2 regions of the Rhodoferax sp. GW822-FHT02D07 genome follow, and region 1 is predicted to be linked to the other one. Evidence: riboswitches for the same ligand, from Rfam matches in the RefSeq annotation. Region 1 holds a riboswitch; the other holds the start of a gene.
What was found. Region 1 has a riboswitch for S-adenosylhomocysteine ahead of AC1RNN_RS13170 (homocysteine S-methyltransferase family protein). Riboswitches for the same ligand answer to the same signal wherever they lie in the genome.
Positions count from the first base shown of each region.

Region 1 (15,174 bases):
TCGGAGCAGATGTAGGTGCGGTCTTCCACGCGCGCCACATCGCTGGGGTCGGACCATGCCAGGAAGGAGTTGGGGCGCTTGGAGGGGTTGAGCTTCTTGAAGGTGCCGGCGTCGACCAGTTGCTGGCACAGGCGCTGGTATTCCTCTTCGGATCCGTCGCACCAATAGACATCCTTGGGCTTGCACAGGGCCACCATATCGGCGACCCAGGCAATGAGTTTGGCGTTCTTGACGTAGCTGGGGGTGTTGAGGGCCAGGCCCTGCATCACGGGTGCGTTCATGAAAAAGCTCCTAAGTTTGAAAATCGTCTTTTCAAAATCAGGGGCCTTGCTCCAGAAAGGTCCGGTCCTGCTCTTTTGAGAAGACGGCTGGGCAGCTCCGATACGCCAAATGCCCTGCACTTCTCTGAATTCTAAGAACCGGAACCAAAGTTACATAGTGATTACATCGAAAAGTTATGCATAAGTAGCATTGACTTATGTGCACATAATCAAAGAAAGCATGTTGCCGCAGACGTGCAAGGGCATGCCATGGGGCAAATCAGTGTGGTCGGGAGAGAGGGGAAATTGTGGCAGCGGCCCGCATTGCGGGTGTGCCAGGAAGCAAACGGTTTGTCACTACCCCGGCGTGGCGCCAGGGCAGGGAAAGCGCGGGTCCGGGGCGGACCCGCAGGGCATCAGGCCATGGACACCGCGATGAAGGCCAACAGGAACATCAGCACGCCGCCCACGATGGGCAGCACGATGGGCATCAGGGGCACCACTTCGTCCACGGGATCGGTGGCGTGGTTGTCGGAATGGTTGGTCGGTGCGGACATGGCGGATCCTTGGATGCGTCGAATGAAAGCCGGGATTCTACCCACTGCCGCCGCCTTGTGCGGGCCAGTTGACGAAGGCCGTGGGGTACGGTCACAAATCCGGGTGCCATCTCTTCCATCTTGGCCCGGACTGCGCTATCGTCATTTCAGCACTTCACTTTGTTGTAGGCGTTTGAATGGTCAAGCGTGCACTGCTCCACTCCCAAGGTGGGCACCTTATTCCCTCACCGGGCTTGCAAGATGCGCCGGTGCTGGATCTGATGTGCTCCCACTTTGTGCTCACCCTGGCCGCGCGCCAAGGGGCGAACTTCAATGTGCGCCGTGATTTCAACGGCGTGGTGGGGCTGGCCGGCCGTCATCTGGTCTGGCCGGTGTCGGTGCTGGGGCGATTGCGGGAGTTTCTGGCACGGCGTTGCCAGGGCAACGAACTCTGGCGGGGCCATGAGGCGCTGGACGCGCCTGAGTTTCTGCGCCGTTATGGTGCCTGGAGCGGCCCCTACGACGAGGCCACGCTGTTCTTCTTTCTGGACGAATACGCCAAGGACCAGCCCAAGGACCTGATTTCGGTGCTGTCGGTCACCGGCGAATGGCTTCGACACGCGCTCAAGAAGCAGTCCACCTTGGTAGAGAAGAACATTGACGCGTTGGCCGGCCTGCTGCAGCTCAACAAGGCCGAGCGTGCACTGCTGCTCTACGGCACGCTGGCCCGCTACCAGCGCGACATGCGCAGCATTCTGGTGGAGTTCAAGGTCAACAACGCGCCCGAGGCCTACGCCGCGATTGCCGAAGTGGCTGGCGTGAGCCCGCAGGAGCTGGGCGAGGCGCTGCGCGCCGGCTCGCGGCTGGAGCGCATCGGCTTGGTGGAGAACCTGATTTCCGAACACAACATCACTGACCTGGCCGACCTCATGAAGGTCAGCGAGAAACTGCCCCCCGTGCTCATGCGGCAGTACCGTGACCAGGCTGAACTCATGGCAGTGTTCACCCGGCTGTCCACCAAGAGCCAGCTGGGCCTGCAGGATTTCAGCTTTGTGGCGGAGGACGCTGCCGTGCTCTGCAGCCTGCTGGCGAATGCGGTGGCACGTAAGGAGGCCGGCATCAACATCCTGCTCTACGGCCCGCCGGGTACGGGCAAGACCGAGCTGGCCAAGGTGGTGGCCCAGCATGCAGGGCTGGAGCTGTTTGAGGTGGAATACGCCGACCGCGACGGCAATTCCCTGAGCGGGCGCGACCGCTACCGCTCCCTGCAGATCGCCCAGGTCTTTCTCAAGGGCAGCGCCCAGGCCGCATTGTTGTTTGACGAGGTGGAGGACGTCTTCCCCCCGCTCTCCAGTGAAGCGGCCCACTTGATTGCGCGGGCCGATGCCTCCCCCACGCCTGCCAGCGGCAGCGTCAGCGGCAAAGCCTGGGTCAACCAGATTCTGGAGTCCAACACAGTCCCCACGCTGTGGGTGACCAATCGCATTGAGCAAATCGACCCAGCGTTCCGGCGCCGTTTTGCCTACCACCTGGAACTCAAGTCGCCGCCGCCCGGCGCGCGCGAAAGCCTGGTGCGGAAAACCCTGGCCGACGTTCCGGTGTCCGAAGCCTTTGTGGCGCGCCTGAGTGCCCGCAAGGGCCTGACGCCGGCCCAGATCCGGACGGCTGCCCGCTTTGCGGCGCTGGCCGTGGACCCGGCCGACATCGCCCAGGCGGGCCCCGCGCTGGAAGCGCTCATAGAGCGCCAGCTGAAGAACGCCGATCTGGCCCTGGGCAATCTGGCGCCGCCGCCCGCCACGCCCACGGCGCTGAGCGCCTACCGGCTGGATCTGCTCAACCTGCAAAGTCGCTATGCGGTGGACGCCGTGGTGCAGGCCCTGCAAACCCGGGGACATGGCACGCTGTGCTTCCACGGCCCCTCGGGCAGTGGCAAGACGGCGTTGGCCGAACACATGGCTTTGGCCCTGGGTCGGCCGCTGCTGGTGCGCCAGGCCAGCCATGTGCTGAGCAAATACATCGGTGAGACCGAGCAGGCCATGGCCGCCATGTTTCGCGAGGCGGAGGCCGAGGGGGCGGTGTTGCTGCTCGACGAGGCCGACAGCTTTCTGCAGGACCGGCGCGGAGCCCAACGCCATTACGAGGTGACCGAGGTCAACGAAATGCTGCAGTGCATGGAGCGCTACCGCGGTGTTTTCATCTGTACCACCAACCTCATGGACCGGCTGGATGCGGCCGCCTTGCGCCGCTTTACCTTCAAGATCGAGTTCCTGCCGCTCAGCGCGACCCAGCGCGAGGCGGTGTTCCTCAGCGAGACCGGTGCTGGCGTGGACGAGTTGCCGCCGGCGCTGGCCGGCCGGCTGGCGGCGCTGGACCAGCTTTGTCTGGGCGATGTGGCGGCCGTGCGGCGCCAGGCCGAGATTCTGGGCACCGTGTTGGGGCCCGAGGAGTTTCTGGAGCAGTTGGAGGCCGAGCACCGGCTCAAACCCGAGGTGCGCGAGCGCCGCGCTATAGGTTTTGTGCACTGAAGACTGGATTTTTTCCCAGGTGTGGGGCGTGGGTGCACGGTTTTGGTAACCCTGTCGTAATTTTTTTGGTAACCCTGTCAACCGATCCCCGGGCTGGTGCGTCAAATACGCAAGCGGGCGCCAATCCGCAGCCACCGTTGGAACGAAACGGCTTGCCTGGCGCCTTTTTTATCCCCATTTTGTGGCGACTATGCACCGAGATACGATCCAAGTGCCTGAAAAAGGCACCTACAAGTGGCAGTTGTTTGACTACTGGTCTGGCGAGTTTCGCCAAACCCATGCGGACCACTCTGCTTATATCGCTCTGAACTTCGCTGGCGCCCTAGAGGCCTGCCGCACCAAGTTCCAGGCCTTGATGCAGCACCACCGTGCCAAGGCCGCCGATGCCGCCTGCTCGGCCCGCCACATGCGCGCCATTGCCCGCCTGCAAAACACCATGTCGGGCGCCGCCATGGCCTACGAAAGCGGTTTCCACCGCCACTAAGCGCCCGCGCTGGGCCGGCCGCCCTGGCCGGCTTTTTCTAATCCAGCGCCACCACCCTCAGCACGTCGTTCGCATAGGCTTCCAACTTCTTGGCGCCTATGCCACTGATGCCCTGCAGATCGTCCAGGCTGCGCGGGGCGCGCTGCGCAATGGCAGCAAGTGTTGCGTCGTGAAAGATCACATAGGCGGGCAGGTTGTGCTCCTTGGCGACCTCGGCGCGCCAGGCCTTGAGGGCCGAATAGCGCAGCAGGCCTTCGCTGTCGAGGTTGAGCGGGGCCTTGACCACAGCCCCCAGACGCGGATTGCGCCGGCTTTTCCGTTCGGCCGGGGCCGATGCTGATTCACGCAACATCACCGGCACCTCCCCCTTGAGCACGGCGCGTGACTCGGCGGTGAGCTCCAGCGTATTGAATTCCCCCTGCACCGCCACTGCGCCCATCGCAATCAGCTGACGCATCACCCCGCGCAACTGCTGTTCCGAGAAATCAGCCCCCAACCCGAAGGTGCTCAGGCTGGCGTGGCCATACTGGGTGACTTTTTCCGTCGTCTTGCCGCGCACGATGTCCATGAGGTGGCCCGTGCCGAAGCTCACGCCACTCATCTGCTGGATGCGGTAAATGGTGGAGAGCAGCTTGCGCGCTGCGTCCGTACCGTCCCAGACGGCGGGCGGGTTCAGGCAGTTGTCGCAATTGCCGCAGGGCTCGCTTTTCTCGCCAAAGTAGCCCAGCAGCCTCACCCGCCGGCAGTCGCTGGCCTCGGCCAGGCCCAGCAGGGCGTCGAGCTTGCCGCGCATGACATGTTTGAATTCATCGCTGGCCGGGCTCTCGTCAATCATGCGACGCTGGTTCACCACATCCTGCAGGCCATAGGCCATCCAGGCATCGGCGGCCAGACCGTCGCGGCCCGCGCGTCCGGTTTCCTGGTAGTAGCCCTCGATGTTCTTGGGCATGTCGCGGTGTGCGACAAAGCGCACATCGGGCTTGTCGATGCCCATGCCAAACGCGATGGTGGCGACCATGACGATGCCTTCCTCCCGCAGAAAGCGGTCCTGGTGGGTCTGGCGGACCTTGGGGTCCAGCCCGGCGTGGTAGGGCAGGGCCTTGATGCCGGCATCCACCAGCGTCTGCGCCATGTCTTCCACCTTCTTGCGGCTCTGGCAGTAGACGATGCCGGCCTCGCCCTCATGCTCACGTTCGATGAAGCGCAACAGTTGCAGGGTGCTGTCTTTCTTCTCGACGATGGTGTAGCGGATATTGGGCCGGTCAAAGCTGCTGACGAAGGCCTGGGCTTCTTCCAGTTGCAGTCGTTCCACGATGTCGTCGCGCGTGAGGGCGTCGGCCGTGGCCGTGAGCGCAATGCGGGGTACGCCGGGAAAGCGCTCGTGCAGCACTGACAGGCCACGGTACTCCGGGCGGAAGTCGTGGCCCCACTGGCTCACGCAATGCGCCTCGTCGATGGCAAACAGGCTCAGCAGCCGGCGCTCGAACAGCGAGTTCAGTAGCGCCAGGAAGCGCGCGTTGGTGACGCGCTCGGGCGCCGCATAGAGCAGGGTGATGTCGCCACGTAGCAGTTGCTGCTCGATCTGGTAGGCCTCCTCGCCGCTCAGTGTGGAGTTGAGAAAGGCAGCGCTCACGCCGGCCTCGTGCAGGGCGCCGACCTGGTCGTGCATCAGGGCGATCAGCGGCGAGATGACAATGGTCACCCCCAGGCCGGCCTGCTGGCGCGCAATGGCTGGCACCTGGTAGCACAGGGATTTGCCGCCGCCCGTGGGCATGAGCACCAGGGCGTCACCACCGTCGGCGACATGCTCGACGATGGCTTGCTGGGGGCCGCGGAAGGCGTCGTAGCCGAACACCGTGTGCAGGATGCCTGTACAGGTTTCCAGTGTGGTGCCGGACGGAGAAGAATTTGCTATCAAATGAGGAGCTGGTTGCGCAATAAGGGCGGGGGCTGAGGCCAGTTTTTCCCAATAATGTGAATTGGTTGGCAACTGCCCGGATTTTCCGGGTCCGCAGGCGTATTGTCGGGCATGGTCGTGGCTACACTGGGGCCTTATGACAGACCTGTTCGTCGTTCAGGATGCCCAACGCCAAACCAAGGCTTTATTGCAGTTGTGCAAGCGGCTGGAGCACGCGTGGACTCTGACGGACATCCTGAATGCGCTGGTGCCCGTGGTGAAGCAGGAGCTGAACTACGCGCATGTCTGGCTGGGGCTGGTCGGGGACCGTCCCGGCTTTGTCAGCATCCTGAGCCATGAGTCGTCGGGTGGCGGCCATGGCGACCTGAATGCCGCGGCCAAGGCCGTGGATATTCCGATTGCGGGAGACCGCATGATTGAGGAAATCCTGGCAGCCGACCACGTGGTGATGGTGGAAGATGCCCGGACGGACCCGCGCACCAACAAGGAGTTGGTGGCCTTGCTGGAAAACCGCACCATCGTCAACGTGCCGCTCATCCTGGCCCAGGAGCGCCTGGGGACGGTGGGCATGGGCACCTATGGCGACCAAGAGGGCGTGCGCCCACCCCTGCCCTGGCAAATTGATTTCATGCAGGCCATGGCCGGCCATGTGGCCGTGGCGCTGGACCGGGTGCGTTTTCTGGCGACCCAGAAGCGCGCCGAAGATGCGTTGCACCATGAGAAGGAGCGCTTGCAGGTCACGCTGCACGCCATCAGCGATGGCGTCATCAGCACCAATGCCCAGGGCCTGGTGCTCTACCTCAACCCCGTGGCCGAACTGCTGTCGGGCTGGAGTCAGGCGCAGGCCCAGGGCCAGCCTTACCAGCGGGTGTTCCGCTGGCAGGGCCCGGCCGAGCTGCCGCCCGTGGCCGATCTGGTAACCCAGGCGCTGACCGAGGTAAAAACCGTACGCTACCCCCAGCTCACGCTGGAGCACCGCGTGGCCGGCAGCTTTCTGGTGGAGGCGGCGGTCTCGCCCATCCGCGACGTGGACGGCGCGGTGCAGGGCGCCGTGCTGGTGTTCCGCGATGTGACCGAGCAGCGCCGCCTGAGCCAGGAAATGGCCTACCAGGCGATGCACGACGAACTCACAGGTCTGGGCAACCGCCGTGCCTTCGAGGCCGCGCTGAACCAGTGCTTTGCGCAGGCGCGCGACCAGGGCCAGAGCCACGTGGTCTGTTACCTCGACCTGGACGACTTCAAGGTTGTCAACGACACCTGCGGCCACGCGGCAGGCGACGAATTGCTGCGCCAGATTGCGCGCCTGCTGGGTCAGGGCCTGCGCCCCCAGGACCATCTGTGCCGGCTGGGCGGCGACGAGTTCGGCATGGTGCTTAGCAACCAGCGGCTGTCCCAGGCCGTGGCTGTGGCGGAGCGCTTGCAGCAACGCCTGGCGGCCGAGCGTTTTGTCTGGCAGGGCCAGAGCTTTGGCGTGGGGGTGAGCATCGGCATGGTGATGCTGGACGTGCGCAGCGAAAGCGTGGGCGCCTTGCTTCAGGCAGCCGACAGTGCCTGCTACGTGGCCAAAGATGCCGGGCGTGGCCGCATCCATGTCTATACCAATGACGACCCGGCGCTGGCGCAGCGCTACGGCGTGATGGAGTGGGTCAGCCGTATCGAGAACGCGCTGCGCGAGGACCGCTTTGTGCTCTATGCCCAGCCCATCGTCCTGATTGATGAGGCCTCGGGGCGCGGCCTGTATTGCGAGTTTTTGCTGCGCATGCGCGACGAGCAGGGGGGCTTGGTGCTGCCGGGGCAATTTATGCCAGCCGTGGAGCGCTACCACCTGGCTGCGCGTGTAGACCGCTGGGTGCTGAGCCATGCCCTGGCCTGGATGGTGCCCCACCAGGAGCAGATCGGGCAGTGCTCCATCAATCTCTCGGGCCAGTCGCTGGGCGACCCGATGTTCATGACCTTTGTGCTGGACACGCTGGCCGCCACGCCCATGCCCTGCCACAAACTGTGTTTTGAGATCACCGAGACGGCGGCCATCAGCAATCTGCATACAGCCAAGCACTTCATCGACACCTTGCGCAAGATGGGCTGCCAGCTCTCGCTGGATGACTTCGGCAGCGGCCTGTCCTCCTTTGCATACCTGCGCAACCTGCCGGTGGACGTGCTCAAGATCGACGGCCAGTTTGTGCGCGATGTGGCGTCCGACCCGGTGAGCTTGGCCATGGTCAAGTCCATCCACGAGATTGGCTGCCTCATGGGCAAGGAGACCGTGGCCGAGTTTGCCGAGACGCCGGCCATCCTCGAGGTACTGCGCGGGCTGGGTGTGCACTACGCCCAGGGCTATGCGGTGGGCTACCCGGTGCCGCTGGACCAGGTGTTACAAAGCCCTGTGCCGACCACGGCGCAGGCGTTGTGACTTAAAATCCGGGCTTCCCAAGGGGCGCTGCAGCTGGCGCCTGCCCTCTTTCCAGACAGGCAGGCCTCCGGTCAGGCTTGGGATTCCCAACTGCGCTCACTTGTTGCAACCCATACAGTGAGCCGCACCATGAAGCCCATCACCTACACCCGCGCACAAGCCTTGCCAGGCATTCTGGAGAAGCGCATCGCCATCCTAGACGGCGCCATGGGCACCATGATCCAGCGCTTCAAGCTGGGCGAGGCCCAGTACCGTGGCGAGGGCTACACCGGCCCTGGCAGCCAGGGCGGGCGCTTCAAAGACTTTCCCAAGGATGTGAAAGGCAACAACGAGCTGCTGAGCCTGACGCGCCCCGATGTCATCCGCGACATCCATGAGCGCTACCTGGCCGCCGGTGCCGACCTGATCGAGACCAACACCTTTGGCGCCACCACCGTGGCCCAGGCCGATTACGACATGGCCGACCTGGCCATCGAGATGAACCTTGTGTCGGCCCAACTGGCGCGCGCCGCCTGCGAAAAATACAGCACGCCCGACAAGCCACGTTTTGTGGCCGGCGCCCTGGGCCCCACGCCCAAGACCGCCAGCATCAGCCCCGATGTGAACGACCCCGGCGCACGCAATGTCACCTTTGAAGAGCTGCGCGCCGCCTACTACGACCAGACCAAGGCACTGGTGGAGGGCGGTAGCGATGTGATCCTGGTGGAAACCATTTTTGACACGCTCAACGCCAAGGCCGCGCTGTTTGCCGTGGACGAGTACTTTGAAGCCAGTGGTGAACGCCTGCCCATCATCATCAGCGGCACGGTGACTGACGCATCCGGCCGCATTCTCTCGGGCCAGACCGTCACCGCCTTCTGGCACAGCGTGCGCCACGCGCAGCCCCTGGCTATCGGTCTGAATTGCGCGCTCGGCGCAGCCCTTATGCGCCCCTATATCCAGGAGCTCAACCGCGTGGCGCCTGACACCTTCATCAGCTGCTACCCCAATGCCGGCCTGCCCAACCCCATGAGCGATACCGGTTTTGACGAAACCCCCGACGTGACCAGCCGCCTGGTGCGCGAGTTTGCCGAGGAGGGGTTGGTCAACATCGTGGGCGGCTGCTGCGGCACCACGCCCGACCACATCGGTGCCATTGCCCATGCCGTCAACCCGATTGCTGCGCGCAATGTGCAGCGCAACGTGTTCTACAAAGAAGCTGCCTGAATCAAGGATCTCGCATGAAAAAAGTCACCTGGGGCGTGCTGAGCACTGCCAAGATCGGCATGGAAAAAGTCACGCCCGCGCTCATGCGCAGCCAGTGGTGCGATGTGCAGGCCATTGCCTCGCGCAGCCTGGCCGGTGCGCAGGCGGCGGCGGACAAGCTGGGCATTCCCAAGGCATATGGTTCTTACGAAGCGCTGCTGGCCGATCCGGCCATCGAGGCCATCTACAACCCGCTGCCCAACGACCTGCATGTGCCCATGACGCTGGCCGCTGCGCGTGCCGGCAAGCATGTGCTGTGCGAGAAACCGATTGCGCTGAACGCCAACGAAGCCGCGCAGCTGCGCGAGGTGGCGGACAAAGTGCACATCATGGAAGCCTTCATGGTGCGCTTTCACCCGCAGTGGCTGCGCACGCGCGAGCTGGTGCAAAGCGGCGCGCTGGGGGACCTGCGCACGGTCCAGGTGTGGTTCTCTTACTTCAACCGCAATGCGGCCAATATCCGCAACGATGCGGCCAAAGGCGGTGGTGGTCTCATGGATATTGGCTGCTACCCCATCGTGGCGGGGCGCTTCCTGTTTGATGCAGAGCCTGTGCGTGTGATGGCGCTGGCCGATATGGCCCCCGACTTTGGTGTGGACCGCAGCTTCAGCGCCTTGCTGGATTTTGGCGGTGGCCGCCGTCTGGATTTCACGGTTTCCATGCAGGCCACGCCCTATCAGCGTGTGCAGGCCATCGGTACTGATAAGCGCGTGGAAATCGAAATCCCCTTTAATGCCCCTCCTGGCAAGGAGACCCGTATCTTTGTGGACGACGGCAAGGTGCTGGGTGGTGGTGGCGCGGTGGTGGAGACCTTTGCGCCCTGTGACCAGTACAGCTTGGAAGGCGACGCCTTCTCGTTGGCCATCCGCGGCGCGCAGCCCCTGCAGTACGGCGTGGAAGACGCCATCCAGAACATGCGCATCATCGACGCGCTGTTTGCCTCCCAGCGCACTGGTGCCTGGGTTGCGGTGTAAGCCGCAAAGTCAAGAATGTAAGGACTTTTATGTCTCAAGCCCCCGCCAACGCTGCGCAAGCAGCTACCAAAAACGTTGCGCCCATGATGCTCTCCGGCTTGGAGCCGGTGCTGATTGACAGCAACAGCCTGTTCGTCAACGTGGGTGAGCGCACCAACGTCACCGGTTCCAAGGCCTTTGCCCGCATGATTTTGAACGGGCAGTTTGAAGAGGCTCTGGCCGTGGCCCGCCAGCAGGTGGAAAACGGTGCGCAGATCATCGACATCAACATGGACGAGGCCATGCTGGACAGCCAGGCTGCCATGGTGCGTTTTCTGAACCTGATCGCGTCCGAGCCTGATATTTCCCGCGTGCCCATCATGATCGACAGCTCCAAGTGGAGCGTGATCGAGGCCGGCCTGCGCTGCGTGCAGGGCAAGGCGGTGGTCAACTCCATCAGCATGAAGGAAGGCTTGGATGCTTTCAAGCACCAGGCCAAGCTGCTGCGCCGCTATGGCGCGGCCGCCGTGGTCATGGCCTTTGACGAAAAAGGCCAGGCCGACACCTACGAGCGCAAGGTGGAGATTTGCGAGCGTGCCTACCGCATCCTCGTGGATGAGGTGGACTTCCCGCCCGAAGACATCATCTTTGACCCCAACATCTTCGCCATTGCCACCGGCATCGAAGAGCACAACAACTACGCGGTGGACTTCATCGAAGCCACGCGCTGGATCAAGCAGAACCTGCCCGGCGCCAAGGTCAGCGGCGGTGTGTCCAACGTGTCCTTCAGCTTCCGCGGCAACGACCCGGTGCGCGAGGCCATCCACACCGTGTTCCTGTACCACGCCATTGCGGCGGGCATGGACATGGGCATCGTCAATGCGGGCATGGTGGGCGTGTACGACGACCTGGAACCCGCGTTGCGCAAGCGCGTGGAAGACGTGGTGCTGAACCGCCGCCCGGATGCGGGCGAGCGTCTGGTGGAGATTGCCGAGACGGCCAAGAGTGGCGCCAAGGACGAGAGCAAGAAGCTGGAATGGCGTGGTACGGCCGAAGCACCGGCTTCCGTGGGTGCCCGTTTGAGCCACGCGCTGGTGCATGGCATCACCGACTTCATCGTCGAGGACACCGAAGAGGCTTACCAAGGCATTCTGGCCAAGGGCGGCCGCCCGCTGCACGTGATCGAAGGTCCGCTCATGGACGGCATGAACATCGTGGGCGACCTGTTCGGTCAGGGCAAGATGTTCCTGCCCCAGGTTGTGAAGAGCGCGCGCGTGATGAAGAGCGCCGTGGCGCACCTGATTCCCTATATCGAAGAAGAGAAGCGCCAGCAGGAGGCTGCCGGGGAGGACGTGCGCAGCAAGGGCAAGATCGTGATCGCCACCGTCAAGGGCGATGTGCACGACATTGGCAAGAACATCGTCACCGTGGTTTTGCAGTGCAACAACTTCGATGTGGTGAACATGGGCGTCATGGTGCCTTGTCACGAAATCCTGGCCAAGGCCAAGGCCGAGGGCGCCGACATCATCGGACTCTCCGGCCTGATCACCCCTAGCCTGGAAGAAATGCAGTACGTGGCTGGCGAGATGCAGAAGGACGACTATTTCCGTATCAAGAAGATCCCGTTGCTCATAGGCGGTGCCACCACCAGCCGCGTGCACACGGCCGTGAAGATTTCGCCGCACTACGAAGGCCCCGTGGTCTATGTGCCCGACGCCTCGCGCAGCGTGAGCGTGGCGCAGAGCCTGCTGAGCGACAGCGCCACCAAGTACATCGACGAGCTCAACGCCGACTACGACAAGGTGCGCCACCAGCACGCCAACAAAAAGCAGACGCCACTGTGGCCCCTAGCCCAGGCGCGCGCCAACAAGACGCCGATTGACTGGGCCGCGCACCAACCCACCACGCCCAAATTCATCGGCCGCCGTGTCTTCAAGAACTTCGACCTGACGGAGCTCGCCAAGTACATCGACTGGGGCCCCTTCTTCCAGACCTGGGACCTGGCCGGCCCCTTCCCGGCCATCCTAAAAGACGAGGTGGTGGGCACCGAGGCCGTGCGCGTGTACGCCGACGGCCAGCGCATGCTCAAACGCCTGATTGAGGGTCGCTGGCTCACGGCCAATGCCGTGGTGGCGCTGTACCCCGCCAATACGGTGAACGACGACGACATCGAGTTCTACACGGATGAGAGTCGTTCTGAGGTGGCCATGACCTGGTACGGCCTGCGCCAGCAGACCGAAAAGCAGGAGATCGACGGTGTGATGCGCCCCAGCCGCTGCCTGGCCGACTTTGTGGCGCCCAAGGGCGTGAAGGCGGACTACGCGGGCCTGTTCGCGGTGACCGCGGGCATTGGCGTGGACAAGAAGGAAAAGTACTTCCTGGACGACCTGGACGACTACTCCGCCATCATGCTCAAGGCTATTGCCGACCGACTGGCCGAGGCTTTTGCCGAGTGCCTGCACCACCGTGTGCGCACGGACCTGTGGGGCTACGCGGCCGACGAGGCGCTGAGCAATGAGGACCTGATTACGGAGAAATACAAGGGCATACGCCCCGCTCCCGGCTACCCCGCTTGCCCGGACCACAGCGTCAAGAAGGACATGTTTGACCTGCTGCAGTGCGAAGAAATCGGCATGGCCGTGACCGAGAGCCTGGCCATGACGCCGGCGGCCAGCGTGAGCGGCTTCTACATCGGCCACCCGGATGCGACCTACTTCAACGTGGGCAAGATCGGCGATGACCAAGTGGAAGACTTGGCGAACCGCCGCCAGCTCAAGCGCAGCGAGCTGGAGCGCTTGTTGGCGCCAAACCTGTAAGCGCCTATTTCGGGCGCCCGCCGGGCTTTACCCAGCGTTACAAATCAGACATGCAGGCGCGCACTGCGCTGGGTACCTTTGGTTGTGTCGGGTCGCCACATGGCGAGCCCGGCCAGAAAAGGGCGATTTCGCCCCTTGTCCAAGGAGAAATTTATGAACAGCAGTGCCATGCCCGTCCCAGGTGCCGTGCCGGCAGCGGCCCGCACCTCCCATCCTCTGCTCTGGGCTGCCGTAGGTGCCTTGGGTGCCACCACGCTGGCCCTGGGTGCCGCGCTGGTGCAAGTGCACAACCGCACGGCGGAAGAGGTGGCACCCGTCACCCCGATTACGCCGGCCAGCGCCGTGGCTGCCGTGCTGCCCGATCCGGAGCCCCCGGCCTTGCCGGCGCCCGTCGTCGCGCCTGCGCCAGAAAAGGCAAGGAAAGCGACTGCACCCCACGCCAAATCTTCGCAGACAGCTCCTAAAACAGTAGCAAAAACGGTACCTGCAGAGCCCCGAAGTGCAGCGACACTCCCGGCCAACGATGTCGCCTGGGAGCCCGCGGCTGCTGCGCCGCAGCCTGCGTCCAAGGTGGTGTGCAGCAGTTGCGGCACGGTGGAAAGCGTGACCCCCATTCAGCGCGAAGCCTCCCCCAGCGGGGCGGGCGCTGTGGCCGGTGCGGTGCTGGGCGGCCTGGTGGGCAACCAGTTCGGCGGCGGCGATGGCAAGGCCCTGGCCACCATTGCCGGCGTGTTGGGTGGCGGTTGGGCCGGCAACACGGTCGAGAAGAACATGAAGAAGGAAACCGTCTACCAAGTCATGGTGCGCATGGAAGACGGCTCGCTGCGCCGTATTGAGCAGAGCAGCCCCGTGGCGGTGGGCGCCAAGGTGACGCTGGACGGTAACTCCATCGGTGGCCCGGCCCCCCGTCCGTCGGCTCCGGCCTACCCGAGTGAGGCGCATACCGCCACCTGACGTGCCCCGCGTGCTATTATTTTTGCAAACCGCAAAAGGAATAGCGCATGAATATGGCAACGGCGGCGCCCGGTGCGACCGATGGCCCGCGTCCGCCCTCGGGCCGCCCTGAGAAACTGCGGCTGGGTGACGTGCTGGTCCAGCAGCGCCTGATTTCCCAGGAACAGCTGCAACAGACCCTGGAGCTGCAGCGCACCACCGGTAAAAAGGTGGGGCGCTTGCTGATCGAAACGGGCGTCATCACGGAAGAGCTGCTGGCCAACGGCTTGGCGCGCCAGCTGCGCATCCCTTTCGTCAATCTCAAGACTTTTCCTTTTCGCGCGGACGTCGTTAAGCTTTTGCCGGAGCCGGCGGCTCGCCGTTTCCGCGCACTTGTGCTCGAAGATAAAGGGGACGTGCTGCTGGTAGCCTTGGCCGATCCGCTGGACTTGTTTGCTTATGACGAGTTGACCCGTCTCCTCAAGCGCAATATCGGTATCGCGGCGGTGCCAGAGAGCCAGTTGGCGCTGGCTTTTGACCGCCTTTACCGCCGTACCGAGGAAATCACCGGTCTGGCGCGTGCCCTGGAAAAGGACCTGGGCGACGCGGTGGACTTCGGCGAACTGACCGCCAGTGTGGGCACCGAGGGCGCGCCCGTGGTGCGGCTGCTGCAGTCCCTGTTTGAAGACGCGATGCAGGTGGGTGCCTCGGACGTCCACATCGAACCGCAAGAGGGCTTTTTGCAGGTGCGCGTGCGCGTGGACGGCGTTCTGCAGACCCAGACCCAAGCCGACAAGCGCATTGGCGGCGCGCTAGCCCAGCGCCTCAAGCTCATGGCGGGGCTGGACATTTCCGAGAAGCGCCTGCCGCAGGATGGTCGCTTTTCGGTGCGCCTCAAGGAGCACACCATCGATGTGCGTCTGTCCACACTGCCCACCACCTATGGTGAGTCAGCCGTCATGCGTTTGCTCAAGCAGGGTTCAGGCATGCGCAGGCTCGACAGCATCGGCATGCCGCCGGCCATGCTCAAGCGTTTCCGCGAGGTGCTCTCGCGCACGTCGGGCATGGTGCTGGTGACCGGGCCCACCGGGTCC
Region 1 is NZ_JBXAOD010000005.1:118,088-133,261, reverse strand. Features, by position in the region: gene AC1RNN_RS13200 (phosphoenolpyruvate carboxykinase (GTP)) at 1-281, opposite strand, end outside; gene AC1RNN_RS13195 (hypothetical protein) at 677-817, opposite strand; gene AC1RNN_RS13190 (ATP-binding protein) at 994-3,321, shown strand; gene AC1RNN_RS13185 (hypothetical protein) at 3,512-3,805, shown strand; gene recQ (DNA helicase RecQ) at 3,843-5,723, opposite strand; gene AC1RNN_RS13175 (EAL domain-containing protein) at 5,860-8,133, shown strand; S-adenosyl-L-homocysteine riboswitch at 8,147-8,238, shown strand; gene AC1RNN_RS13170 (homocysteine S-methyltransferase family protein) at 8,263-9,339, shown strand; gene AC1RNN_RS13165 (Gfo/Idh/MocA family protein) at 9,354-10,352, shown strand; gene metH (methionine synthase) at 10,382-13,147, shown strand; gene AC1RNN_RS13155 (outer membrane lipoprotein) at 13,301-14,101, shown strand; gene AC1RNN_RS13150 (GspE/PulE family protein) at 14,149-15,174, shown strand, end outside.

Region 2 (15,174 bases), on a different contig from region 1:
AGCATTTGCGCAATGCGGGCATGCAGAAGGTGGCGGTGCTGGACGTGGACTACCACCACGGCAACGGTACCCAGGCCATCTTCTACGACCGGCCCGATGTGTTCTTTGCCAGCCTGCACGGCGACCCGCGCACCGAGTACCCCTTCTACCTGGGCCATGCCGACGAACGCGGCACGGGCGCCGGGCTGGGCGCCAACCTGAACCTGCCGCTGCCACGCGGCACCGACTACGCCACCTGGGCGCAGGCGCTGGACACGGCGCTGGCCGCCATCCAGGCCTTTGGGGCCGAGGCACTGGTGGTGTCGCTGGGCATGGACACCTTTGAAGGCGACCCCATCTCTGGCTTCACCCTGAAGAGCGACGACTACCTGCGCGTGGGCGAAAGCCTGGAGCGCGCCGGCCTTCCCACGGCCTTTATTTTTGAGGGTGGCTATGCGGTGGAGGAGGTGGGCATCAACGCCGTCAACGTGCTGCAGGGTTTTACCGCCGCTTAACAATTTCCCCCGCACCGGCTCCGCCCGGTGCGGCTAAGCTCCCGCTCCATGACCCGAATCTTTACCTTGCCAACGCGCCTGAGCGCCGGGCCCCGCCGCTGGCTGGCTGCGGGCCTGCTGGGCGCGCTGCTGGCTTGCGCCGGCACCGTGGCCCTGGCCAACGACGACGACTACACCGACCGCCTGGTCTCCGAGTTCGCCCCCTGGATCGGCAGTCCGCAGGACACCGAAATGCTGGTGCACAGCTTGCGCAGTGGCCAGCCCGAAGGCAGTGGCGCGGCCAGCGTGGCCCCCGCCACCGGCTCGCTGGCCTATGGCGAAGCGCGGTTGGCGCTCAAGCTGGCGCAAGCCACGCTGGCGCAGGAAGGCATCAGCCAGCCTAGTGCCACGCAGCTGCAGGCCGCGCTGCATGGTGGGATGGTAGATACCGCCGCCGGCACCAAGTCGCTGCCCGGCGTGCTGCCGCAGCGGGCCCAGGGTCAAAGTTGGGGCGCCATGGCGCAGAGCGCTGGTATGTCGGTGGAAGACCTGATCCCGCCGAAATCGGTCGGCCAGCGCAAGACACACGCCACCAAACACAGCAAGAGCGCCAAGGCAGGCAAGAAAACCGGCAAATCGGCCAAGGCCACGGGCAAGGCCAGCGCTGGCAAGAAGACCAAGGCTGCGCCCGCCAAGGCTACAGTCGCCAAAAAGAAACACAAGTAAACGGGGGGGCGTGGCGGCCCCCCCGAGTTCTAGAACGTGCTGCTGCGCCGCGTGCGCAGCAGGGCGGCCAGGCCCACGGCCGCCACGCCAATCAGCACCAGCGGAAAGCCCAGCGTAGGCGACCAGTCGATCAGCGCACCCGACACGGCCGACGCCACCAGCCCGCCCAGCGTGTAGTTCAGTACCAGCACGGCGGTGCTGTTCACCAGCGTGATGCCCTGCTCGCGGGCGCCAATGTCCGTCATGCTCAGCGTGTAGAGGCAGCTGCCGGCGGCGCCCAGCAAAAAGACAATCGGCCAGGCCAGCCAGTGCGCATGCGCCACCAGCAGTAGCGCGCAGGCCGTGGCCAACGCCAGGGCCACGCACACAACCATCAGCGTGCGCCGTCCGCGCGCCTTGTCCTCAAAGCGGTCGGCCACCATGCCCACGGGAATCGCCACCAGCGTGCTGCCCAGCCCGCTAACCGAAATCAGCAGCGCCCCGGCCGCTGCACCCAGGCCCATGGCCAGCCCATACAGCGGCAGGATGGAGGCCAGTCCCAGCTCGAAAAAACCACCGATGAAGCCGGCCAGCATGATGACGGGATGGCTGCGCACCGCCTGCCACAGGCCCAGCACGCCCACGCGCGCATGGGCCGCGTCCGCATGGGGCGGCACCACCGGAATCAGCGCCGTCCAGGCCAGGCCCACACCCAGCAGGGCGATCACCAGGCCCAGCGCCGCGGGGCCTTCGCTGCCCACCCAGGCCAGCAGCGTGGGGCCGATGATGAAGGTGGCGCCCACCATGGTGGCGTAGATGCCGATGTAGCGGCCCAGCCGGTCAGCGGGGGAGAACTCGGCAATGAAGGCCTCGGCCAGCACCCAGCGCAGCCCGCCCGCCACGCCAGCCAGCAGCTCCAGCGCGAACCACAGCCACAGCACATCGGTAAACAAAAAACCAGCCGCTGCCAGCAGCGGCGCCACCGAGGCAAACCACATGGTCCGGCGCTGCCCGAAGCGCCGGGTGAGGGCCGAGGCAAAGGGCGTGACGATGAAGATGCCCAGCCAGCTGGTGGCCGCAAACAGGCCGGCCATGGTGGTGGACACCTCGCGCTCCTTCAGCAACACCAGCATCAGCGGCGAGAGCATGAACACGCCCGAGAGTTGGAACAGCGTGGAGCCAAACACGGCTAGCAGGCCCATGGGCGAGCCGGCGGCGCTGCGGTGGGTGGCGGTGCCGCTCATGGCGTGCGCCCCTGCAGGATCGCCCGCGCCACTTCGGCAAAGCCGGCGCCGCGTTCGGCCGTGGCCACATAGCGCGGCAGGTTGGTGAGCTGAGGCAAAAAGCGCGCAATGTTCGCCACCCCCACGCTGTGGGTGAAGTGCTGGAACATGGCCTGGTCGTTGCCCGAGTCGCCCACAAACACCCAGCGGTCCAGCTCGGCGGGCAGGTCGACGCCCAGCAGCTCGCGCGCAATCCAGCAGGCGCCTTGCCATTTGTTGAAGACGCCAAAGCAGCCGTGGATATGGATGCTGCTCACCGTCGTCTGCATGCCCTCGGCCTGCAGCCGCTCCAGCACCTGCTGCACCGTGTCAGGCGGGAGGCGGGCGAACTCGGCGTAGTCAAAGGCCAGGTCGGTCTCGCGGCCCGCGCTGTCGCGGCTCAGTTGCACGCCGGGCACCTCCGCCACGATGCGCGCGGCAATGGCGCGCATGCGGGCCTGATTCGCCGTGCGGGTGGCTGCGTCCTGTTGATACAGTTTTGATAGCGGCTTGCGCACATTCCATGCGGGCTGGAGGCTATTTTTATCCTCAACTGCGGTTTTATGCACAAAGGCCGCGGCACCGTTCTCCGCCACCATGGCGTCCACCGGCCAGGCTGCGCCGCCGCTGCCGGCCATGAAGGGCTCGCACCAGCCAATGGGCCGTCCGGTGATGGGAATGACGTGCAGGCCCGCCGCCTTCAGGTCGGCCAGGGCCTGCAGCGCCTCGGGCGTGATGGCGCCTTCGGTGGTCAGGGTGTCGTCGATATCGGTGAACACGCCGGCAATGCGGCGGCGGTCGGCCAGGGGCCAGGTACTCAGGGCTTGCATGGGGTTGTCAGTATGCTGCGGTCTTCGCGCAGGAATGCGCCATTGTCCGGGAGTGCGGTATGCGCTGGGGAATCGTGCTGGTTGTGTCCTTGGGGTTGTGGGCGGGGAGTGCGTTGGCGCAGGCCGCGCCGGAGGCCAAGGCGGTCTGCCAGCGCGCGGCTGGCAAGCTCGAAAGCCTGATTGAAGACTGGCACGCCCTGGTGGTGGAGTACCACGCCGAGGCCAAGAACCCCTCGGTGCTCAAGCTCATGGCCGAGCACCGCAAGGGCCGCCTCAAGCCCAGTTTCCAGAAGCACTGCCAGCGCGAGTGGCCCACGCACCAGGCCATCTTCATCTGCTTTGCCGGCTCGGTCACCGAGTTGGGGCTGGCGCTGTGCCACCAGTCCGACACCAACCCCCACCACTGGCAGTACTAGCGGGCGATGCCCACGCCTCAGTCCTTCAGCTCGTAGAGCGCCGAGCCGTCGCCGTTGTCCTGCACCAGCCCGATTTCGGCGTGCTGGGCCAGGAAGCGGCTGGCTGCGCTGCCGGACAGGAAGGTGGGGTGCACACCGGGGATGCGGGCGATGCGCCAGTTACCGTCGGCACTGGGGTTGACCATGTGGTCCGCCGCCAGCTTGTCCGACATGCGCAGGTATTCCACCAGCGCTTGGCGATTCTCGTCGGGCGCGTCCAGCACTACTTTGTCCGCCTTCAGGCCGGGGAAGTTGCCGCCGCCGTACGCGCGGTAGTTGTTGGTGGCGACCACGAAGCGGGCGCTGTCCACAATGGGCTTGCCCTCGAAGCGCAGGTTGCGGATGCGGTGGGCGTCCGCGTTGGCGAGCTGGCCCTTGCCGTCGTAGCGCGCGGGCTGGCTCACGTCGATCTCGTACTCCACGCCGTCGATCACGTCAAAGTTGTAGGACGGAAACGCGTCGTTGATCAGGGGCTGGCGCGCGGGGCCCTTGGGGTCGATGCGCAGGAACTGGCCGGCCGACATTTCCAGCCACTCGCGCACCTCGGCGCCGGTGATCAGCATGGCCTTGAGCGTGTTGGGGTAGATGTAGAGGTCCGCCATGTGCTTGATGGCCAGCGGGCCGGCAGGGATGTCGGTGTAGTAGTTCCAACCCTGGCGCCCACCCGCCTTGAAGGGCGCGGCGGCCGACAGCACGGGGTATTTCTCGTAGTCCGTGCCCTGCATGGCGCGTTTCACATAGGCGATCTGCGCGTTGGAGACGATCTGGATGGACGGATCGTCCGCCACCTGCGCAAAGTAGCTGTAGATGGGCGCGCTGCTCAGGGCCACCTTGTTGCGCACGTAGTCCAGCGTGCGCTGGTGTTCGGTGCCGATGAGCTGCATCACCACGGGATCTTCCTCGGCCAGCGATTTCTTCGCGGTGCGGTCAAAGATGGGGCGAATAGTGGCCTGGCTGCCCACCACCTTCCAGCTGCCGCCGCTGTTGTCCAGCGTCAGGTCGATCACGCCGAGGTGGTCACCCCAGCGGCCCGGCATGACGGCGGGTACGCCGTTGATGGTGCCGCGTTCGATGTCCACCTTGGGGTAGGCGGCAAAGGCCTTGCCCGGGAATTCCGCGTGCGCGTGGCCGAACAGGATGGCATCCACGCCGGGCACCTCGGCCAGGCGGGACACGGCGTTTTCCGCAAAGGCACCGACCTCACCTTTTTCGAAACCGGAGTGGGGAATGGCCACGACCAGTTGCGCGCCCTTGGCCCGCATCTCGGGCACATAACGTTTGGCCATGTCCACCATATCGCGCGTCACCACCTTGCCCTCCAGGTTGGCTTTGTCCCATTGCATGATCTGCGGCGGCACAAAACCGATCACGCCCACGCGCAGTTTGTGTTCCTTGCCGGCCGCGTCCTTGAAAGTGCGGTCCAGCAGCACATAGGGCGTGAAGGCCTGGGTGGGCGTGGCGCTGTCCTGTTTGCCGTCGGCCAGCAGCACATTGGCGTTCACATAGGGGAAGCCCGCGCCGGCGATGGCGCGGCGCAGAAAGTCCAGGCCGTAGTTGAACTCGTGGTTGCCCAGGTTGGCCGCGTCGTAGCCCAGCGGGTTCATCACCTTGTAGGCCGGGTGTGTCTGGCCGGCTTGCAGCGGCGCCACGCGCGCCACCACATCGCCCAGCGGGTTGCCCTGCAGCAGGTCGCCGTTGTCGAACAGCAGGCTGTTGGGCGCCTCGTTGCGCGCGGCCTTGATGAGGCTGATGGTGCGCGCCAGGCCGTACTGGTCGGTGGGCTTGTCCTGGTAGTAGTCGTAGCTCAGCAGGTTCATGTGCACATCGGTGGTCTCCAGGATGCGCAGCTGAAGCTGCTCGGCGCTGACCGCAGTGCCCAGGGTCGCCATCAGCAGGGCGCTGGCAAGGCGCAGGGAGGGGGTGAATGTCATGGGAGCTCCTGTCCGGTCAAGCCAATAAAAAAGCCCGCTGAATCAGCGGGCTTTTCATCTTACTGCGGCGGGGCGCAGTCTGGGGCCGTCAGCCCGCGCTTTGCAGTGCCAGGCCAGCGTGCTCGCGCAGCGGGTGGAAGTGGATCTTGGGGAAACGCTCCTGCGCCAAGCGCACGTCGTAGGGGCTGGTGCAGAGGTAGGCCAGGGTGTCGGCCGCGTCATGGGCCATGCGCAGCGGGTAGGCGGTCTCGAAGTCGCGCAGGTCAGCAGCATTGTCGGCGGTGATCCAGCGGGCGCCGGTGTACTGGCAGCTTTCCAAGCGCACATCGCAGTCGTACTCGGTCTTGAGGCGGTGTTGCACCACTTCAAACTGCAGCTGGCCCACGGCGCCCAGCAGCATGTTGCCGCCGGCATCGGGCTTGAAGACCTGGATGGCACCCTCTTCGCCCAACTGCATCAGACCCTGTTGCAGCTGCTTGGTGCGCAGCGGGTTCTTCAGCACCACGGTCATGAACATTTCGGGTGCGAAGAAGGGCAGGCCGGTGAACTGCAGGTTGGGGCCGTCGGTGATGGTGTCGCCCAACTGCACGCCGCCATGGGTGGTAAAGCCAATGATGTCGCCGGCATAGGCTTCGTCCACCGCCTCTCGGCGCTGGCTCATGAAGGTCACCACGCTGGTGGGGCGCAGTTCCTTGGCGGTGCGCTGCACCTTCATCTTCATGCCCGGTGTGTATTTGCCAGAGGCCACGCGCACAAAGGCAATGCGGTCGCGGTGGTTGGCGTCCATATTGGCCTGCACCTTGAACACCACACCGGAGAAGCTGTCGCCATCGGGTTGGACGGTTTGGGCCTCACGGTTGCGGTTCACCTCGGTGTAGGCCACGCGTGGGCCAGGCGGGGGCGACATGTCCACCACGGCGTCAAGCACTTCCATGACCCCGAAGTTATTCACCCCGGAGCCGAAGAATACCGGGGTGAGCTTGCCTTCCAGAAACGCCTGGTGGTCCCACTCGGCGGAAGCACCCACCGCCAGCTCCATGCTGTCCAGGGCATCGTCAAAGGCCTGGCCGAAACGGGCACGCAGCTTGTCTGCATCGGACAGCGGAATGGTCTCGAAGTCCTGCGGGCGCTTTTCGCTGCCCGCGGTGAACACGGTCATGCTCTTGGTCAGCAGGTTGATGATGCCGCCAAAGCTCTTGCCCTGACCCACAGGCCAGGTGATGGGGCAGCAGGGCATTTTGAGCTCGCGCTCCACCTCGTCCATGATGTCCAGAGGGTCACGCACTTCGCGGTCCATCTTGTTGACGAAGGTGATGATGGGCGTGTCGCGCTGGCGGCACACCTCGATCAGGCGGCGGGTCTGGCTTTCCACACCGTTGGCCGCGTCGATCACCATCAGCGCCGAGTCCACGGCGGTCAACACGCGGTAGGTGTCTTCGGAGAAGTCCTTGTGGCCGGGGGTGTCGAGCAGGTTGACCACATGGTCGCGGTAGGCCATCTGCATGACAGAAGATGCTACCGAGATGCCGCGCTGCTTTTCAATTTCCATCCAGTCGGACGTGGCGTGGCGGCTGGCCTTGCGCGCCTTCACCGAGCCGGCAATCTGGATCGCGCCCGAGAACAGCAGCAGCTTTTCGGTCAGCGTGGTCTTGCCGGCGTCCGGGTGGGAAATGATGGCAAAGGTGCGGCGGCGGCGGGTTTCGGCGAGAAAGGTCACAGGGGGTCCAGGTTCGGGAGTGGGCAGCGCACAGCGGCGGGCCACCAGAGGGGAGATCGGTATTTTACAGAGGGCGCCAGCGAAGGCCTTGCCCTTACACTCGCGCTCCAGCAAGCGAAACGAGCGGAGCAACGTGTGAGTATCAAGCAACTGGCCAATGCCCTGGGCCTGTCCACATCCACGGTCAGCCGCGCCCTGAACGGCTATACCGATGTGAACGAGCAGACCCGCGAGCGCGTGCAGGCCATGGCCGCGAGCATGGGCTACCGGCCCGATGCGGGCGCGCGCCGGCTGGTGCGCGGCAATACCGATGCCGTGGGCATCGTTTACTCCGCCGCTGTGGAAAACCTGGGCAACCCGCAGTTTCTGGACATGGCCGACGGCCTGGGCGAGCGCCTGGAGCGCGACCACCTGGATTTGCTGCTGGCGGTGGCCAAGAACGAAACCGATCTGGAAACCTTCGAGCGCCTGTTCCGTGGCGGGCGTGTGGACGCGGTCATCGTGCCCAACACCCGCGTGCAGGACGCGCGCGTGGACTACCTGCTGGAGAAGGGCTACCCCTTTGTGGGCTATGGCCGCACGGCCGAGTGCAGCCACTACTCCTGGCTGGACTTTGACAACGACCTGGGTAGCCGCCTGGCAGTGGAGCATTTGCTGGCGCTGGGCCACACACGCATTGCCTATGTGCATGCGCCGCTGATCCTGAATTTCGCCTTCCAGCGTCACCGGGGCTTTGTGAATGCATTGGCAGCGGTCGGACTGGTCTGCCCGTCGCATTACTGCATAGGCGGCGTGAACGACCGGCGCAGCGGCCTGCAGTCGGTGGTGCAGTTGCTGGCGCTCACGCCCCGGCCCACGGCGGTGCTGGTGGACAACAACCTGGGCGGTGTAGGCCTGATTCGCGGACTGTTGGATGCGGGCCTGCGCGTGGGGCAGGACATCTCGGTGGTGGTGCATGGCGACATTCCGCAGGACACCCTGCTCACTGGTCTGGACGTCACCACCGTGACCCAGCCCACGCCCCAGACCACGGGCATGGCCCTGGCCGAAATGGTGATGCAGGTGCTGCGCGCGCCCGAGGCCGGGCCCTACCAGCTGCTGCGCCTGCCGGCCCTGCAACTGGGCAGCAGCACCGGGCCTGCCCCCTGAATTTGGCGGCTGACGCTTTAGCAGGCTAAAATCGCTGCACTTCCGAGGAGCGTTGCAGCTCGCCGTACCCCACAGGGGATGCCGCGAGTGAGGCTCGGAGAACACGCCGCCTGGGTCTTGCCAAGGCGTGCCGTGCCTCACAACGGCGCTCACCCACTGGACGTGTGCGGTGAGTCGGCTACCTGAACTTCCCACGCGCCAGTGCTTAGCCAACTTACTTTTGGAGCACACCATGAGCGCTGTACAGAAATCCCCCAAGGCCGCCAAGGCCAGCAAACCCGCCGCTGCCAAGCAGATCGTCGCCAAGGTCGCAGCTGCTGTGGCGCAGGACTACAAGATTGCCGACCTGAGCTTGGCCGCCTGGGGCCGCAAAGAGCTGACCGTTGCCGAGACCGAAATGCCCGGTCTGATGGCCATCCGCGAAGAGTTCGCCAAGAGCCAGCCCCTGAAGGGCGCACGCATCACCGGTTCGCTGCACATGACCATCCAGACCGGCGTCCTGATCGAAACGCTGAAGGCGCTGGGCGCTGACGTGCGCTGGGCTTCCTGCAACATCTTCTCTACGCAGGACCACGCCGCCGCCGCGATTGCCGCGACCGGCACTCCCGTGTTCGCCGTCAAGGGCGAGACCCTGGAAGATTACTGGGACTACACCCACCGCATTTTCGAATTCAGCGGCAAGAAGGGCACCGCGGCGGAAGGCCCCAATATGATCTTGGACGACGGCGGCGACGCCACGCTGCTGATGCACCTGGGTGCCAAGGCCGAGAAGGACATCAAGGTGCTGGCCAAGCCCGGCAGCCATGAAGAAATCTGCCTGTTCAACAGCATCAAGGCCAAGCTCAAGACCGACCCCACCTGGTACAGCCGCCGTCTGAAGAACATCATCGGCGTGACCGAAGAAACCACTACCGGCGTGATGCGTCTGGAAGAAATGGCCGCCAAGGGCACGCTCAAGCTGCGCGCCATCAACGTGAACGACTCCGTCACCAAAAGCAAATTCGACAACCTGTACGGTTGCCGCGAATCCCTGGTGGACGGCATCAAGCGCGCCACCGACGTGATGATCGCTGGCAAGGTGGCCTTGGTGGCCGGCTACGGCGACGTGGGCAAGGGCTCCGCCCAGGCCCTGCGTGCCCTGTCCGCGCAAGTTTGGGTGACCGAGATTGACCCCATCAACGCCCTGCAGGCCGCGATGGAAGGCTACAAGGTCGTGACCATGGAGTACGCTGCCGACAAGGCCGACATCTTCGTGACCACCACCGGCAACAAGAACGTCATCACTTACAAGCACATGGAAGCGATGAAGGACCAGGCCATCGTCTGCAACATCGGTCACTTCGACAATGAAATCGACGTTGCATCGCTGGAAAAGCTGAAGTGGGAAGAGATCAAGCCGCAGGTCGATCACGTGATCTTCCCGAAGAAGGGCAAGAACCCCGAGAAGCGCATCATCCTGCTGGCCAAGGGCCGCCTGGTGAACCTGGGTTGCGGCACCGGCCACCCCAGCTTCGTCATGTCCTCCAGCTTTGCGAACCAGACCATCGCCCAGATCGAGCTGTTCACCAAGACCAAGGACTACAAGGCGGGCAAGGTCTATGTGCTGCCCAAGCACCTGGACGAAAAGGTGGCACGCCTGCACCTGAAGAAGGTGGGCGCCATGCTGACGGAACTGACCGACGAGCAGGCCGCCTACATCGGCGTTAGCAAGGCCGGCCCCTACAAGAAAGAGACGTACCGCTACTAAGCGGCACACGGTATGCGGATTGACCAATTGCTGGTCCAGCGCGGGCTGGCCAGCACCCGCTCGCAGGCCCAGCGCCTGATTGCCGACGGCGTGCAGTGGAAGAACGGCGAAGTCTGGAAACGCGTGGCCAAGAATGGCGACGAGGTTCCGGACGGCGCCGAGCTGCAACTGCTGGATGACTCCGAGGCCCGCTATGTCTCACGCGGCGGCCTCAAGCTGGAAGCCGCGCTGAAACAGGCAGGCGTGAAGGTGGCCGGCTTGCGCTGTCTGGACGTGGGGCAGAGCACCGGTGGCTTCACTGACTGCCTGTTGCAGGCCGGCGCGCAATCGGTGGTGGGGGTGGACGTGGGCAGTGCCCAGCTGCATCCCAGCCTGCGCAGCGATGCCCGCGTGCTGTGTGTGGAAGGCGTCAATGCGCGTACTCTGTCTGCTGCAGATTTGATAGCTGCTTACGCAGATAGCACGGGGGATGAGGGGCAATTTGATATCGAAGAGGATGGTGAAACCTTTGACGGGTTTGACGGCTCGGAGGATGGCGAAGACGCCCCGGATGTTGCGGCCTTGCCGCCCGAGTTCGCACCGCCTTTCGATGTTCTGGTGGCAGACCTGTCGTTCATTTCGCAAACCCTGGTGTTGCCGGCGGCCGTGCCCTTGCTCAAGCCAGGCGGCGTGTTGCTGACCCTGGTCAAGCCGCAGTTCGAACTGCAACCTGGCCAGGTGGGCAAGGGCGGTATCGTGAAAGATCCGGCCATGTACCCCATCGTGGAGCAGCGCCTGCGCGAGTGCTGCGCGGAGCTGGGGTTGGAGGTCACGCACTGGTTCGACTCAGCGATCGAAGGCGGGGACGGCAACCGCGAATTCTTTATTGGTGCCCGCAAGGCGGGCTGAATATGGCGCTGCCCTGGCGGCGGCGCAAGACGGAGATTCCTATGTCGACACAGACGCGCATTCCCCTGAGTCTGGAGTTTTTCCCCCCCAAGACCCCCGAAGGCGTCGAGAAGCTGCGTGCGGTGCGCCAGCAGCTGTACACGCTCACGCCGGAGTTTTGCTCGGTGACCTTTGGTGCCGGTGGCTCCACTCAGGAGGGCACCTTCAACACCGTGCGCGAGATCCTGGCCGAAGGCGTAAGCGCGGCCTCGCACTTTTCCTGCATTGGCGCCACCAAAGACACGGTACGCGAGCAGTTGGCGACCCTCAAGGCCATGGGCGTCAAGCGCCTGGTGGCATTGCGCGGTGACCTGCCCAGCGGTTATGGCGCAGGCGGCCAATTCCAGTACGCCAGCGATCTGGTGGCCTTTATCCGGGCGGAAACAGGCGAGGACTTCCAGCTCGAGGTGGCAGCCTACCCGGAGGTGCACCCCCAGGCCAAGTCTCCGGCCAGTGATTTGCAGGCTTTTGCGGCCAAGATCAAGGCGGGCGCCAATTCGGCCATCACCCAGTACTTCTACAACGCGGATGCCTATTTCCGCTTTGTCGAAGAGGTGGACGCGCTGGGGCTGGATGTGCCCGTGGTGCCCGGCATCATGCCCATCAGCAGCTCCACGCAGCTGATGCGCTTCTCGGATGCCTGCGGTGCCGAGATCCCGCGCTGGATTCGCCTGCGCTTGCAGAGCTATGGCGACGATGTGGCGTCCATCAAGGCTTTCGGGCTGGAAGTGGTGACGGATCTGTGCGAGCAACTGCGTGCCGGTGGCGCACCCGCGCTGCATTTCTACACCATGAACCAGAGCGCCGCCACGCTGGCGCTGTGCCAGAACCTGGGCTTGGCGGCCGACTGATCAGCCGGCCGAGTCCAGCGTAAACGTTGCGTTGCTGTCCTGCCCCAGCAGTTCCACCATCTGTGGCAGGGCTTCCTTGAGTTGGGCCTTGAGTGTATGGGGTGGGTTGACGAGGAACATGCCACTGGCCGGTAGGCCGGGGCGAATGACTTCCCCTTCCGCATCCTGGGTCAGCTTGCTGGATTTGACGGTGAGCGTGGCGTGCAGCCAGCCTTTGCCAGCCTTGTTGGCCATGGTTTTCAGGCGTTTTGGCAGGTCGTGGGCCTCGGGCCGCGGAATGATGGGATACCAGACTGCGTAAGTGCCCGTGGCAAAGCGCTGCAGCGCGTCAGCCACCATGTCGAGCACGCGGCCATAGTCGGTCTTGGCTTCGTAGCTGGGGTCGCATAGCACTAGGGCGCGGCGCGAGGGCGGCGGCAGAAACTTCTTGAGTCCCTCAAACCCGTCTTCGCGCAGGATGGCGACCTGGCGGCCAGCCTCCAACTGGGCCACATTGGCCATCAGCGTCTTGGTGTCGGTGGGGTGCAGTTCGTAGAGCTTGAGCTTGTCGCGCTCGCGCAGCAACTGTTGGATGATGAAGGGCGAGCCGGGGTAGACGCTCCAGTGGTTGCCGCTGTTGAAGCTGGCGACCATGTCCACATAGTCCTGCAGCGCCGGGGCAAAACCGTCCTTGGGGGGCGTGGCGACCAGCTTGAGAAAGCCTTCTGCGGCTTCGGCACTGGTTTTGGCGTAGTCGCCATCGAGCCGGTACAGGCCGGCACCCGCGTGTGTGTCGAACACATTCAGCGCGGCCTCTTTCAGGGTCAGGTGGCGCAGGGCGGCCAGCAGGACGGTATGTTTGAGGACGTCGGCATGGTTGCCGGCGTGAAAGGCGTGGCGGTAACTGAACATCCCCTATGATACCTACGCAAGGCCAGCCGCCGTGAGGCGGTGCGTTGGAAACCAGGTCTTGACCCATACGCGTGGGACCTAGAGGTCCCCGAATACTGTTGCTACCGCATGAGTGAAACCGCCACCCAGCCCAGCGAAACCCAGCCAGTCGCGCTGGCCCACATGGACGCATTGCCGCCCGGTACCATGCTGGGCGAGTTTGAGCTGCAGGCCTTGCTGGGGGTGGGCGGCTTTGGCATGGTGTACCGTGGGTACGACCATTCCCTGCACCGGCCCGTCGCCATCAAGGAATACATGCCCTCAGCGCTGGTGGGGCGCGAGGCAGGCGGTGCCGTCACGGCGCGCTCCACGGTCGATGCACAGCCCTTTCAGACCGGCTTGCAGTCCTTTATTGCCGAGGCGCGCGTGCTTGCCCGCTTTGACCACCCCTCCCTGGTCAAGGTCTACCGCTTCTGGGAAGCCAACAACACGGCTTATATGGCGATGCCCCTGTATGAAGGCATCACCCTCAAAGAGGCACGTCGCCGCATGAGCGGCCCCCCGCCTGAGGACTGGTTGCGCAGCGTGCTGTGGTCGGTGCTGGAGGCCTTGCGGGTGCTGCACGACAACAACACCCTGCACCGCGACGTCTCGCCTGACAACATCTTTCTGCAGAACGCTGGCCCGCCGGTGTTGCTGGACTTGGGCGCCGCACGGCGCGCCATCATGGACTCCAGCCACAAGCACACGGCGGTGCTCAAGGTCAATTACGCGCCCATCGAGCAGTACGCCGATGCGCACGACCTGCGCGAGGGGCCCTGGACCGATCTGTATGCATTGGCTGCCGTGGTGCATGGCTGCCTCTGCAATGAGCCCCCGTTGCCGGCCACCTTCCGCGTGTTGCGCGACCGCATGCCGGCCTTTTCCCAGGTGGCGCAAACTGCACAAACCCATTTCGGCCAGAGCTATTCGCCGGAGTTTGTGGCGGCTGTCGCCCATTCTTTGGCTATCGAGCCCGATGCCCGCACCGCCAGCGTGGATGCCTTTGCCCAGGAAATGCAGTTGCAGCCCCCAGCTGACATCGCCCGCTTTGACTGGCGTGCCGCTCTGGGCCCCTCCATCGTGCTGGACGATGCGGTTCCAACTGCGGCCGATCCGACTACCGCGCTGCTGACGACCCAGCCGGCACCGCCTGCCAAAACGGTTGCCCAGACCACCCGTGTGCGTGAGCGCACGGTGAACACCGGGCGCAGCAAAAAAACCCATCGCAGTTCGCGTGATCCCTCCAAGTCGCGCGAGAGCCGCACCTTGGCTGCGGCGCCTGCCAAGGCCAGTGCGTTGCCTTGGGTGCTTGGCGGGGTGGCAGCTTTGCTGTTGTCAGTGGGTACTTACTGGGCCCTGAAGCCCGCCAAGCCAGCTGCTCCGGCTGCCGTTGTAGAGGCGCAGTCGGCCCCGGAGCAACCCGTATCGGCACCTGTGGCTGCCGCTGTACCGGCCCCGGCGGCTGATGTCGCCCGCCCGGCCGCAGGGGTGGCGATCCGGCCTGCGGCTGCACCGGCCAAGATGGCTGCGGCCTCGGCACCCGTTGCTGCCGTGCCGGCGACTCCGCGTGTACCCAAGGCCGAGCCGCGCGCCGCGGCCTCCGTGCCGGCGCCTGTCGCCGCACCCGCACCCAGCCCGACCTTGTGCGCGGATGCCACCGTGCTCACGCGCACCATGTGCATTTATCGCGAATGCCAGAAACCCGAGCACGCCCAACTGCCGGTCTGCATTGCCGACCGCAAGCATTGGGAAGAGCAGAACCGTGGCAAAAACGGCTTCTAGGGCGCGATTAGGTCTTTGGCTCACTTATTTGTATAATGGAAGGCTTCGCAGCGCTTTTGTGGCTCCGCGGCGAAGACTTTTACCCCACCTAAGAGATTCCCATTAGAGGAACGCCGACCGTGGAAAAGAGCCCTCCCAAACCTTCTTTAAAGAGAAAACTCATGTCTACTTTCAGCGCAAAACCCGCTGAGGTCGTGCACGAGTGGTTTGTGGTTGACGCGACCGACAAGGTCCTCGGACGAGTAGCCAGCGAAGTTGCTCTCCGTTTGCGCGGCAAACACAAGGCCATTTACACGCCTCACGTCGATACCGGTGATTTCATCGTCGTCATCAACGCAGCCCAACTCAAAGTCACAGGCACCAAGAGCCTGGACAAGGTGTACTACCGCCACTCCGGTTACCCCGGCGGTATCACAGCCACGAACTTCCGCGA
Region 2 is NZ_JBXAOD010000007.1:212,444-227,617, forward strand. Features, by position in the region: gene AC1RNN_RS16335 (histone deacetylase family protein) at 1-494, shown strand, start outside; gene AC1RNN_RS16340 (hypothetical protein) at 543-1,199, shown strand; gene AC1RNN_RS16345 (MFS transporter) at 1,229-2,422, opposite strand; gene AC1RNN_RS16350 (HAD family hydrolase) at 2,419-3,270, opposite strand; gene AC1RNN_RS16355 (hypothetical protein) at 3,330-3,686, shown strand; gene AC1RNN_RS16360 (bifunctional 2',3'-cyclic-nucleotide 2'-phosphodiesterase/3'-nucleotidase) at 3,704-5,656, opposite strand; gene AC1RNN_RS16365 (peptide chain release factor 3) at 5,745-7,373, opposite strand; gene AC1RNN_RS16370 (substrate-binding domain-containing protein) at 7,509-8,522, shown strand; S-adenosyl-L-homocysteine riboswitch at 8,561-8,680, shown strand; gene ahcY (adenosylhomocysteinase) at 8,755-10,269, shown strand; gene AC1RNN_RS16380 (TlyA family RNA methyltransferase) at 10,282-11,157, shown strand; gene metF (methylenetetrahydrofolate reductase [NAD(P)H]) at 11,199-12,047, shown strand; gene AC1RNN_RS16390 (23S rRNA (adenine(2030)-N(6))-methyltransferase RlmJ) at 12,048-12,938, opposite strand; gene AC1RNN_RS16395 (serine/threonine protein kinase) at 13,047-14,741, shown strand; gene rplM (50S ribosomal protein L13) at 14,903-15,174, shown strand, end outside.
Region 2: it holds a riboswitch for S-adenosylhomocysteine, as region 1 does, so the genes downstream of both, ahcY (adenosylhomocysteinase) here and AC1RNN_RS13170 (homocysteine S-methyltransferase family protein) in region 1, are expected to answer to the same signal.